One region of the Pseudomonas sp. PP3 genome, then DNA from elsewhere that is predicted to be linked to it. Evidence: predicted binding sites of a transcription regulator. Region 1 holds the regulator's gene; each other region holds the start of a gene.
What was found. The regulator sigma-54, encoded in region 1, starts transcription at its own class of promoters, with help from an activator protein. The targets are predictions, from matches to a motif close to ANTGGCATNNANNTTGCTNT.
Positions count from the first base shown of each region.

Region 2: a site for sigma-54 is predicted at 1,626-1,645, ahead of KHO07_RS08585 (circularly permuted type 2 ATP-grasp protein). Genes of this name have one in related genera too.
Region 3: a site for sigma-54 is predicted at 1,717-1,736, ahead of glnA (type I glutamate--ammonia ligase). Genes of this name have one in related genera too.

Region 1 is NZ_HG995459.1:5,415,637-5,419,846, reverse strand. Features, by position in the region: gene KHO07_RS24700 (HPr family phosphocarrier protein) at 1-68, opposite strand, end outside; gene rapZ (RNase adapter RapZ) at 84-941, opposite strand; gene ptsN (PTS IIA-like nitrogen regulatory protein PtsN) at 944-1,408, opposite strand; gene raiA (ribosome-associated translation inhibitor RaiA) at 1,421-1,729, opposite strand; gene KHO07_RS24680 (RNA polymerase factor sigma-54) at 1,804-3,297, opposite strand; gene lptB (LPS export ABC transporter ATP-binding protein) at 3,480-4,205, opposite strand; gene lptA (lipopolysaccharide transport periplasmic protein LptA) at 4,205-4,210, opposite strand, start outside.
Region 2 is NZ_HG995459.1:1,834,500-1,838,709, reverse strand. Features, by position in the region: gene KHO07_RS08590 (alpha-E domain-containing protein) at 1-171, opposite strand, end outside; gene KHO07_RS08585 (circularly permuted type 2 ATP-grasp protein) at 184-1,593, opposite strand; gene KHO07_RS08580 (ribonuclease E inhibitor RraB) at 1,968-2,312, opposite strand; gene KHO07_RS08575 (hypothetical protein) at 2,527-2,760, opposite strand; gene KHO07_RS08570 (PLDc N-terminal domain-containing protein) at 2,912-3,103, opposite strand; gene KHO07_RS08565 (hypothetical protein) at 3,186-3,716, opposite strand; gene KHO07_RS08560 (ankyrin repeat domain-containing protein) at 3,843-4,210, opposite strand, start outside.
Region 3 is NZ_HG995459.1:6,016,510-6,020,719, reverse strand. Features, by position in the region: gene glnA (type I glutamate--ammonia ligase) at 216-1,622, opposite strand; gene thiI (tRNA uracil 4-sulfurtransferase ThiI) at 1,951-3,405, shown strand; gene typA (translational GTPase TypA) at 3,545-4,210, shown strand, end outside.

The sequences.
Region 1 (4,210 bases):
ACGAATTTTGCAGATGCCCGGGCGTGCAGGCCCAGCTTGTTGATGATTTCGATTTCCAGAGCAGGCATCGCGATGTGAATCCTTTAGCTGAGGTCGCGGTGGCGAACCTGGACGTTCTTCAGGGATTGTTGCAGGGTCTTGCCCAGGCGTTCGGTCAGGTAGACGGAGCGGTGATGCCCGCCGGTGCAACCGATGGCAATAGTGACATAAGCGCGGTTACTGGCCGCAAAGCGCGGTAACCATTTGAGCAGGTACGCGGAAATGTCCTGGAACATCTCCTCGACATCCGGCTGTGCCGCCAGGTACTCGGCCACCGGTTGATCAAGACCGGACTGCGCGCGCAGTTCGGGCTTCCAGTAGGGGTTGGGCAGGCAGCGCACGTCGAACACCAGATCGGCGTCCACCGGCATGCCACGCTTGAATCCGAAAGACTCCACCAGAAACGCTGTGCCGGGTTCCGGCTGGTTCAGCAAGCGCAGCTTGATCGTATCGCGCAGCTGATACAGGTTCAGGTTGGTGGTGTTGACTTTGAGGTCGGCAAGATCGGCAATGGGGCCGAGCAGGCTCGTCTCGTCATGGATGGCTTCGGCCAGCGAGCGATTGGCGCTGCTCAATGGGTGACGACGGCGGGTTTCCGAAAAGCGTTTGAGCAGGGTTTCTTCATCGGCATCCAGGTACAGGACATCACACTGGATGTGCCGGCTGCGGACTTCTTCGAGCAGCTCCGGAAACCGCGACAGGTGACTCGGCAAGTTGCGCGCATCGATGGACACGGCAACCAGCGGTTGTGCCAGTTCGGTGTGGATCAGTGCGCGCTCGGCCAGCTCTGGCAGCAACCCGGCAGGCAGGTTGTCGATGCAGTAATAGCCGTTGTCCTCGAGTACATCGAGGGCGGTACTTTTACCTGAGCCGGAGCGACCGCTGACGATGATCAAGCGCATGATTAATGCCCGTTTTGCTCGTCCAGGACAACCTGATACAAGGCTTCATTGCTCGGCGCGCTGCGCAGTTTTTCACGCACTTCCTTGCGGTCGAGCATGCTGGCGATCTGACGAAGCAGTTCCAGGTGCGCATCGGTAGCGGCTTCCGGGACCAGCAGAACGAACAGCAGGTCAACCGGTGCGCCGTCGATGGCATCGAAATCGATAGGGGCGTCAAGGTGCATCAAGGCACTGATGGGTGAAGTACAGCCCTTGAGGCGGCAGTGGGGGATGGCGATACCGTTGCCAAAACCGGTTGAACCGAGTTTTTCACGGGCGACCAGGCTCTCGAAGACATCCTGCATGGCCAGATCCGGCACTTCGCGATGGATGAGGTTGGCAATTTGCTCGAGGGCTTTCTTTTTACTGCCGCCCGGCACGTTCACCAGGGAACGGCCGGGGGTCAGGATGCTTTCAAGTCGGATCATGGGTAGGGAGTGTTAACGACCGGTCGCGCCCTGGAGGAGGCTCTGGGTCTTTTCCTTATGCTTTTTGAGTTGTTTATCCAGCTTGTCGGTCAAGGCGTCGATCGCTGCGTACATGTCGGTATGTTCCGCGTTGGCGACCACTTCATTGCCGGGAATATGCAGCGTGGCTTCGATTTTCTGTTTGAGCTTTTCGACCGTCATCGTGACCTGCACGTTGGTGATCTTGTCGAAATGCCTCTCTAATCGTTCGAGTTTTTCGCCGATGTAGGTGCGAAGAGGTTCGGTCACTTCCAGTTGGTGTCCACTGATGTTGACTTGCATACAGCTTCTCCTTCGTTGCCAGTGCATAAAGCGGCAGATCAGATGATCTGCCACTGGAACGCTGTGGCGTGGCTCTACATCAACCGCTTGCGTTCGCTCGAAGGCGCGATCCCGAGGGATTCGCGGTACTTGGCGACGGTGCGGCGAGCCACCTGAATGCCTTGTGCCTCCAGTAAACCAGCGATCTTGCTGTCACTCAACGGCTTTTTCTGATTTTCAGCGGCAACCAGTTTTTTGATGATCGCGCGGATCGCCGTAGACGAGCATTCGCCGCCTTCGGAGGTGCTGACGTGGCTGGAGAAAAAGTATTTCAGCTCATAAATTCCCCGAGGGGTATGCATGAACTTTTGTGTGGTCACCCGGGAGATGGTCGACTCGTGCATGCCGACTGCTTCAGCAATGTCATGCAGGACCAGGGGTTTCATGGCTTCGTCGCCGTATTCCAGGAAGCCGCGCTGATGCTCGACGATCTGGGTGGCTACTTTCATCAGGGTTTCGTTGCGGCTCTGCAGGCTCTTGATGAACCAGCGGGCTTCCTGCAACTGATTGCGCATGAAGGTGTTGTCGGCGCTGGTGTCGGCCCGGCGTACAAAGCCGGCGTACTGGGCGTTGACCCGCAGCCGTGGCACCGATTCCTGATTGAGCTCCACCAGCCAGCGTTCGTTGTCCTTGCGCACGATGACGTCGGGAACGACGTACTCGGCTTCGGAGGACTCGATTTGCGAGCCCGGGCGCGGGTTGAGGCTCTGAACCAGTTCGATGACCTGGCGCAGTTCGTCTTCCTTGAGCTTCATGCGACGCATCAGCTGGCTGTAATCACGGCTGCCGAGCAGGTCGATGTAGTCAGTGACCAGACGCTTGGCTTCAGCCAGCCACGGTGTCTTGGCAGGCAGCTGGCGCAGTTGCAGCAACAGGCATTCGCCGAGGTTGCGGGCGCCGATGCCGGCCGGTTCGAATTGCTGGATGCGGTGCAGGACGGCTTCGATTTCGTCCAGTTCGATGTCCAGTTCCGGATCGAACGCTTCAAGGATTTCCTCGAGTGTCTCGTCCAGATAGCCCTGATTGTTAATGCAATCGATCAGGGTCACGGCAATCAGGCGATCGGTGTCGGACATCGGTGCCAGGTTCAGTTGCCACAGCAGATGGCTCTGCAGGCTCTCGCCGGCCGAGGTGCGGGTGGTGAAATCCCACTCGTCGTCATCGTTGCTCGGCAGGCTGCTGGCGCTGGTCTGGTAGACGTCTTCCCACGCGGTATCGACCGGCAGCTCATTGGGGATACGCTCGTTCCAGTCGCCTTCCTCGAGGTTATCTACCGTCGGGGCGCTTTCCTGGTAAGAGGGTTCCTGGATCTCTACGTTGGGTTTTTGTTCGGCGTTGTCGGCCAGGGGGTCGGAATTGTCGAAATCCTCGCCTTCTTCCTGGCGTTCGAGCATCGGATTGGACTCCAGGGCCTCCTGGATTTCCTGTTGCAGGTCCAGGGTCGACAATTGGAGCAGGCGGATGGCCTGTTGCAGCTGCGGTGTCATCGTCAGCTGCTGGCCCATTCTCAAGACTAGCGATGGTTTCATGGCAGGGGCTTAACACCTTATTCGCCGGCGCACATGCGCCATCCACTACAGGGCGCCGAAGCGCCAAACATAAGCAAATTATATGCCTGAAACTGAAGTGTTTGCCTAGAGCGCTGTAACAATAAAAACCTGTTGATTTTTACTGTTTGTCGCGAACTGTGCCGCCATCACGACTTCAGCGCTTACAGGCGGAACTCGTGGCCCAGATACACTTCCTTGACCAGATCGTTAGCCAGGATGGTCTCGGCGTCGCCTTCAGCGATCAGCTGGCCATCGTTGACGATGTAGGCGGTCTCACAGATATCCAGGGTTTCACGGACGTTGTGGTCAGTGATCAGTACGCCAATGCCTTTGGCCTTGAGGTGATGGATGATCTGTTTGATGTCGCCCACCGAAATCGGGTCCACACCGGCGAAAGGTTCGTCGAGGAGGATGAATTTCGGGTTGGTGGCCAGTGCCCGGGCGATTTCCACGCGGCGGCGCTCACCACCAGACAGGCTCATGCCGAGGTTGTCGCGGATGTGGCTGATGTGGAATTCCTGCAGCAGGCTTTCCAGTTCCTTGCGACGGCCGGCCTTGTCGAGTTCCTTGCGGGTCTCGAGGATCGCCATGATGTTGTCGGCTACCGAGAGTTTGCGGAAGATCGATGCTTCTTGCGGAAGATAGCCGATGCCAGCCTTCGCACGACCGTGCATTGGCTGGTGGCTGACGTCCAGGTCGTCGATCAGTACGCGGCCCTGATCGGCCTGCACCAGGCCGACGATCATGTAGAAGCAGGTGGTCTTGCCGGCGCCGTTGGGGCCGAGCAGGCCGACGATCTGACCGCTGTCGATAGACAGGCTGACGTCACGCACGACCTGGCGGCTCTTGTAGCTCTTGGCCAGATGCTGAGCTTTCAGAGTTGCCATTACTG
Region 2 (4,210 bases), 2.8 Mb from region 1:
CAGCGTGCCGGTAATCAACAGCGGCATGGCCAGTTCGTGCAAGCCGTTGCCACGGCCATCCTGTGGCATCAGTGACAGCGAGTAACTGATGTCGAGCATCCGTGCGAGGTTTTCCGCCCGCTCCAGGTAGCGCGACATCCAATACAAATCCGAGGCAGTTCTACTTAGCATGACAGGCTTCCTTCAATCCTCGACCACCCAGGTGTCCTTGGTTCCGCCACCCTGGGAGGAATTCACCACCAGGGAGCCTTCGCGCAGGGCGACACGGGTCAAACCGCCGGGCACGACCCGGGTTTCACGGCCTGACAATACAAACGGACGCAGATCGATATGCCGCGGTGCGATACCGTTTTCGACAAACGTCGGACAGGTCGACAGCGACAGGGTCGGTTGTGCGATATAGGCGTGGGGCTTGGCAATGATGCGTGCGCGAAAGGACTCGATTTCCGCCGCCGTCGCCGCCGGCCCCACCAGCATTCCGTAACCGCCGGAGCCTTGGGTTTCCTTGACTACCAGTTCTGGAAGATTGGCCAGCACGTGGGAAAGTTCAGAAGGATTACGGCACTGCCACGTAGGAACGTTCTTGAGAATCGGCTCTTCATCCAGGTAGAAGCGAATCATGTCAGTCACGAACGGATACACCGATTTGTCGTCCGCCACCCCCGTGCCGATGGCATTGGCCAGCACCACGTTGCCGGAACGGTAGGACGACAGCAGCCCAGGTACGCCGAGCATCGAATCCGGATTGAACGCCAGCGGATCGAGGAAGGCATCGTCGAGGCGACGGTAGATCACGTCGACGGCTTTGGGGCCGTCGGTGGTGCGCATGTAGACCTTGTCGTCGCGCACGAACAAATCCGCGCCTTCGACCAGTTCCACGCCCATTTCCCGTGCCAGGAACGCATGTTCGAAGAACGCGCTGTTGAATCGTCCCGGGGTCAGTACCACAACGCTCGGGTTGTCGATCGGGCTTGAGCTTTTCAGGGTGTCGAGCAACAGGTTCGGGTAGTGGTCGATGGGGGCAATCCGTTGTGCCGCGAACAGCTCGGGGAACAGGCGCATCATCATCTTGCGGTCTTCGAGCATGTAGCTGACGCCGCTCGGGGTCCGCAGGTTGTCTTCGAGCACGTAGTACGTGCCGTCGCCGTCGCGCACCAGATCGACGCCGGAGATGTGCGAATAGATATCGCGGTGCAGATCCAGGCCCTGCATCGCCAACTGGTATTGCTCGTTGGCCAGCACCTGTTCGGCTGGAATGATCCCGGCCTTGATGATGCGTTGCTCGTGGTAAAGGTCGGCGAGGAACATGTTCAACGCCTTGACCCGCTGGATGCAACCGCGCTCGACCACTCGCCATTCGCTGGCGGGGATGCTTCGGGGAATGGTGTCGAAGGGAATCAGGCGCTCTGTCCCCTGCTCATCACCGTAGAGCGTGAAAGTAATCCCGGCGCGATGAAATAACAGATCGGCCTCGCGTCGCCGTTGTGCCAAAAGCTCGTCAGGCGTTTCGGCCAGCCAACGGGCAAACTCCCGATAATGCGGGCGGACCTGGCCGCCGGCATCGTACATCTCATCAAAATAGGTGCGGATCATGCCGTACTCCTTGTCACCCGGACATGCAGGCCTTCGCAAGGCCCGTGCCATCGGCATAAACGCTTTGATATCAATCGGTTGGATATTCAACGCGGACACACCGCACCAATCCTGTGCGGCAAACGCCCCAACCTGATCGCCCCCGCTTCATTGCAAGGCGTTGTTGTCGCCTATCACCAGCATAGTCAGAGTTGATTTCACTGCCCGGTCAGCACTGGGGATAATCCGTGCATTCGCTGAAAAGCTCACCGAACTTCCCTTTAGCCGCCCGTTTTGGGCGGCTTTTTTTTGCCTTTCTGAAATGTTGTGAATCAAAAACAAAAACGGCCAACCCAAAGGTCAGCCGTTGCTGATGCTTGTTACTGTTCATAGCGTTATGCGAGTCGCCCTCGTACCTCCTGCTTGACACCCCAGCCTTCAATGATGCCGCCCAATGGCTCGACCACCGCTTCGAAACCCTGTTCGAAATCGCCGATGTCATCGTAAGTGGCGTACATCACTTTGCTCAGTTCGAGCGCCCATGCGCCGTCGTCGCGCACACTGATTTGCGCATTCAGCGATTCACCATGATGAAATTGACGTGCCGCCCTGCGTGCCCGCTCCTCGTCCGGGAAAATGGCGTAGAACTCGATGGGATGGAACCGTGAAAAATCAAAACCGCCTTCTTTCATGCGGCGCAGCACACTGCTGCTGATGTCTTCTTGATGGGCTGTGCTCATGAAACGTCCTCCTCAAACTGATGGATAGACTTTCCGTACTCCCTGACGCACGCGACCCGAGGGTGCGAGCGATTCGGCAACCGATGTGCCGACGGGAAACAAGCATGGAGCTGACAAGACCAGACCTTAGCGATCCATTCGCTGATCTCGATTGCAGATTAGCCCCAAGATAGAGCTGCTGCCAAGGCCTGGTTGTGAATGAGACAGGAGGTGTTCAGATTGGCGTGATGCCGAGGATTTGAATGCTGTTCTGGGCTTTCAGGTTTTTCACGCTGGCGTCAGTGGTTCGCCCTTCGAAATCGTTCAGATCCAGCTTCGCGGCGACAGGAAGGAAACGTTCCTTGATGAGTTTGGCGGCCTGCTCATGGCTCGGGCATTCCTCGCACTCGAAGATTTCGTCGACGGTTTCACCGTGATCATCCACGAAAGTGACTTTCCAGTTGGACATCGGAGTCTCCTCGATCAAACCCGCAAATGGGCTTACAACTATCTCGACCTGGGTAGCTGGCTAATCGTTCCCCTGGATCAACTGCCGTCCAGACGGCAGGAGCGAGCAGGCTCGCTCCTGCCGGGGAAATGCGTCGGGCTTGAGAACCCGGTCAGATTCTGACATTCCCCCGCGGTCCCGCAATCGCCCAAATGATCAGGCCCAAAACCGGCAGCAACAGGATCAATAGCACCCAGAGGACTTTCATCCCGGTCTCGGAGCCACTTTTCAGTACATTGATGATGGCCCAGATATCCAGGGCAAGAATGATCAGGCCTACCAGGCTGTTAAAGGTGGAACCCATGGTGACGCTCCTGAAGAGTGGTATGCCCCCTTAGGATAGCCGGCCATGGCCAGGGTTCCCTTTTATTGACAGCTTTGTGGCCTCAGACGTGAATGGCCACTTTCAACGCTTCGAGGGATGGCGCCGCTGCGATGCCGACTTCGGCGCACAGCTCCAGCACCCGTGGCAGGTCATTGCCGTAAACCAGCACCACTTGCAACTCGTCGTCCAGCAATTGGCTGAAGTTCATCAGCGTATAACCGCCGTTTTCCTTGTTCAGGCTGCTCATCTGCACCTGGATGCGATTGAGCGCGGTCAGCGCTTCGGTCTTGGCCAGTTGTTTGGGCTTGAGGTTGAAATCGACCCCAGGGCCAAACGAGGCGACGATCTGTGCGAACAGGTCCACGTAGGTGTCGGCCTGGAACAGCACGGTTTCCGGCAGGCTGCCGACGACGACCCACTCGCCCAACGGGATCGGGAAGGTTTCGTCGTAGTTGATGTCCGGGTTGGCTGTCAGAAAACCCTCTGGATCCGCGTAGGCCTGGGCCGCTTCGTCAGCGACTTTCTGGATTTCGTCATCGCCCATGCACCCGGAGCTGATTTTGCTGATGAGTTCGACGAGTGCGGCTTTCATGGGGTAGATCCTGTAGCGAGGGAATTTTGAGGTGCGAAGGATAACCGCAAAAACCAAAAAGATCGCAGCCTTCGACAGCGCCTACCTAAAGGGTGCTGTCGAAGCTTGCGATCTTTCGCAGGCCTATCAGCCCAGCAGTTTTTCCAGCTGCGCGATGGTGTCGGTAGCGCCCAATGTCTTGGCGGCATCGAGCGCGGTAATGCCATTGGCGTCCTTGGCTTTCGGGTCGGCACCTTTGCTGATCAGGTAATCGACGACTTCAACGCGGTTGAACATCGCGGCCATCATCAGCGCCGTGCGGCCGTCGAATGACGAGCCTTCCACCTGCGCGCCGCCTTCAACCAACGCCTTGATCACCGCCAGGTCACCCTTGAACGCGGCGCCGGCAATCGGGCTTTGCCCGTTGTCATTGCGGACTTCCGGATCGGCCTTGTGTTCGAGCAAGACTTTCACGGTATCGACATGGCCGTGATACGCGGCCAGCATCAGCAAGG
Region 3 (4,210 bases), 600 kb from region 1:
AAATCGACCGGATACGAAACGTTGGGTTGCAGCATAGGTCAGGGTTGGTGGTACACCCAAGTCGCTAAACATTTGGGCATGATTTGCGGGGTGTCCCTGACACTACAAATCCCCTTGTAGGAGCCGGCTTGCTGCGGGGGGTTATCAAAAGACCATAAAAAAGGCCTCCCGAAGGAGGCCTTTCTTGTCACGCCGCTTGCGCAGGCGCTACCGGATTAGCAGCTGTAGTACAGCTCGTATTCCAGTGGGTGTACGAAGGTGCGTACTTTGATTTCTTCTTCGCTTTTCAGGGCGATGTAGGCGTCGATGAAGTCGTCGGAGAACACGCCGCCTTTGGTCAGGAACGCACGACCTTTGTCCAGCTCTTCCAGGGCTTCTTTCAGGCTGCCGCAAACTTGTGGGATTTCTTTCGCCTCTTCAGGCGGCAGGTCGTACAGGTTTTTGTCAGCTGCGTCGCCAGGGTGGATCTTGTTCTGGATGCCGTCCAGGCCAGCCATCAGCAGTGCTGCGAAAGCCAGGTATGGGTTGGCAGCCGGATCCGGGAAGCGTGCTTCGATACGGCGGGCTTTCGGGCTCGACACGTAAGGAATACGGATCGAAGCCGAGCGGTTACGGGCCGAGTAGGCCAGCATTACTGGGGCTTCGAAGCCTGGAACCAGACGCTTGTAGGAGTTGGTCGCCGGGTTGGTGAAGCCGTTCAGGGCCTTACCGTGCTTGATGATGCCGCCGATGAAGTACAGAGCGGTATCGGACAGGCCAGCATAGCCTTCGCCTGCGAAGGTGTTCTTGCCATCTTTCCAGATGGACATGTGAACGTGCATACCCGAGCCGTTGTCGCCGTACAGCGGCTTAGGCATGAAGGTAGCGGTGCGACCGTAGGCGTCAGCAACGTTGTGCACAACGTACTTCAGGGTCTGGGTTTCGTCGGCTTTCTTCACCAGGGTGTTGAACTTGACGCCGATTTCGTTCTGGCCGGCAGTTGCCACTTCGTGGTGGTGAACTTCGACGGTCAGGCCCATTTCTTCCAGTGCGTTGCACATGGAGGTACGGATTTCGTGGTCGTGGTCGAACGGTGGAACCGGGAAGTAGCCGCCTTTGACGCCTGGACGGTGGCCCTTGTTGCCGCCTTCGATGTCCTGGTCGGACATCCAGGAACCCTGTTCGGAGTAGATCTTGAACATGGAGCCGGAGATGTCGGACTTGAATTTCACCTGGTCGAAGATGAAGAACTCAGGCTCTGGACCGGCGAATACAGTGTCACCGATACCGGTGGCTTTCAGGTGCTCTTCAGCACGCTTGGCGATCGCACGTGGGTCGCGGTCGTAGCCTTGCATGCTCGAAGGTTCGATGATGTCGCAGACCAGGATCAGGGTCGGCTCTTCGGTGAACGGGTCCAGAACAGCGGTGGAGTCGTCCGGCAGCAGGATCATGTCGGAGGCTTCGATGCCTTTCCAGCCAGCGATGGAGGAACCGTCGAACATCTTGCCGACTTCGAAGAAGTCTTCATCCAGCGCGTCGCGAGCCGGCATGGTCACGTGGTGCTGAGTGCCTTTGGTGTCCGTGAACCGCAGATCAATCCACTTGACGTCATGATCTTTGATGAGTTGAACCGACTTCGACATAGTGTCCTCCGGGTGGCTTAGGGCTGGTAGTGGATGCCCTTAAATGTTTGTGATGCCGGCGCGAATACTCTGCCAAGGCAACCTGCCTCACAAGGGAGCAAATTGCATGCCAGTGCCCCAGCATGGGTTTTTTGCCCCAATTTCACGCTTATAGAGGCCCGAGACGCATAAAAGCCGGAATTAGCGCCCCTTAATGTAGCGCTAAAGTCGCGCAGTGACCTGTTTTGGTGCGTGCAAAACCTTCTGCACATTAACTGGTTAAACCTTGAGCAATTTCCGCTATAATCCGCGCCCCCCTTTTTCGGCAGGCCCTGCGCGCGCTGTTTCCATGAAATTAATCGTAAAAGTCTTCCCCGAGATCACCATCAAGAGCCGCCCGGTACGGATGCGTTTCATCCGCCAATTGGCCAAGAACATCCGTGCCGTGCTCCGCGATCTGGACCCGGCTGTGGTGGTGAACGGCGTGTGGGACAACCTCGAGCTGGAAACCCGCGTCAGCGACCCCAAGGCCCTGAAAGAGATGGGCGAGCGCCTGAGCTGCATGCCGGGCATCGCACACTTCCTGCAAATCGACGAGTACCCGCTGGGGGATTTCGACGACATCGTTGAGAAGTGCAAACAGCATTACGGCGATGCGCTGGCCGGGAAGATTTTTTCGGTGCGTTGCAAACGCGCCGGCAAGCACCCATTCAGCTCCATAGACATCGAGAAATATGTCGGCAGCCAGTTGCGCCGTCAGTGCGGTGCCGCCGGGATCGACCTGAAAAAGCCTGAAATCGAAGTCCGCATCGAAGTTCGCGACCAACGGTTGTTTGTCATCCACAGTCAGCACAATGGCATCGGCGGTTATCCGCTGGGCGCGCTGGAACAGACGCTGGTGTTGATGTCCGGTGGTTTCGATTCCACCGTCGCGGCTTACCAGATCATGCGACGCGGCCTGATGGCGCATTTCTGCTTCTTTAATCTGGGCGGACGAGCCCATGAACTGGGCGTTATGGAAGTCGCGCATTTCATCTGGAAGAAGTACGGCAGCTCCCAACGCGTGTTATTTGTCAGTGTGCCGTTCGAGGAAGTGCTGGGAGAAATTCTCGGCAAAGTCGATAACAGTCATATGGGCGTAGTATTGAAGCGTATGATGTTGCGCGCTTCTTCCCAAATTGCCGATCGACTGCACATTGAGGCATTGGTGACCGGTGAGGCGATCTCCCAGGTGTCGAGCCAGACATTGCCGAACCTGAACGTGATCGACTGCGTGACCGACAAACTGGTCTTGCGTCCGCTCATCGCCAGCCACAAGCAGGACATCATCGACCTGGCCAACGAGATCGGCACCGCCGATTTCGCCCGGCACATGCCGGAATACTGCGGCGTCATCTCGGTCAATCCGAAGACCGCAGCCAAGCGCCATCGCGTCGAGCATGAAGAGAAAGAATTCGATATGGCGGTACTCGAGCGCGCGCTCGAAAACGCCAAACTGGTGCCGATCGATCGCGTGATCGATGAATTGGGCCAGGATGTTCAAATTGAAGAAGTCAGCGAAGCGCTGGCCGGTCAGATCGTCATCGATATCCGTCATCCGGATGCCGCTGAAGACGACCCGCTGGACCTCGCTGGCATCGAGGTACAAACGATGCCGTTTTATGCACTGAACGCTCGTTTCAAGGAACTGGACCCTACTCGCCAGTACCTGCTTTATTGCGACAAAGGCGTTATGAGTCGCCTGCATGCCCACCATTTGCTCAGTGAGGGGCATGCCAATGTGCGCGTTTATCGACCGAGCTAAGTGCCCGGGGCTGTTTGCCTGTGGCTTGCGTCACCGGCCCCCCGACGCCGCCGTCAAGCTGTAACGGCAAGGCCTGACTCTACTGTAAATCGCTGCCAAGACTTGTCAGCGCACCGAATCCTCTGATCGAGATACACAAGTGATCGAAAATCTACGCAACATCGCCATCATTGCTCACGTTGACCATGGTAAAACCACCCTGGTAGACAAACTCCTGCGTCAATCCGGCACTCTGGAGCGCAACGAGCTCAACGACGAGCGCGTGATGGACTCCAACGACCAGGAAAAAGAGCGCGGTATTACCATTCTGGCGAAAAACACCGCCATCAACTGGAACGGCTACCACATCAACATCGTGGACACCCCGGGCCACGCCGACTTCGGCGGCGAAGTTGAACGCGTAATGTCGATGGTTGACTCCGTTCTGCTGCTGGTTGACGCTCAAGACGGCCCTATGCCGCAAACCCGCTTCGTGACCAAGAAGGCTTTCGAAGCCGGCCTGCGTCCGATCGTGTGCATCAACAAGGTTGACCGTCCAGGCGCGCGTCCGGACTGGGTTCTGGACCAGATCTTCGACCTGTTCGACAACCTGGGTGCCACCGAAGAACAGCTGGACTTCAAAGTCGTCTACGCCTCGGCCCTGAACGGTATTGCCGGTCTGGACCACAACGAAATGGCTGAAGACATGACCCCGCTGTACCAGTCGATCGTCGACAACGTACCAGCGCCGGCTGTTGACCGTGACGGTCCGTTCCAGATGCAGATCTCCGCACTGGACTACAACAGCTTCCTGGGTGTGATCGGT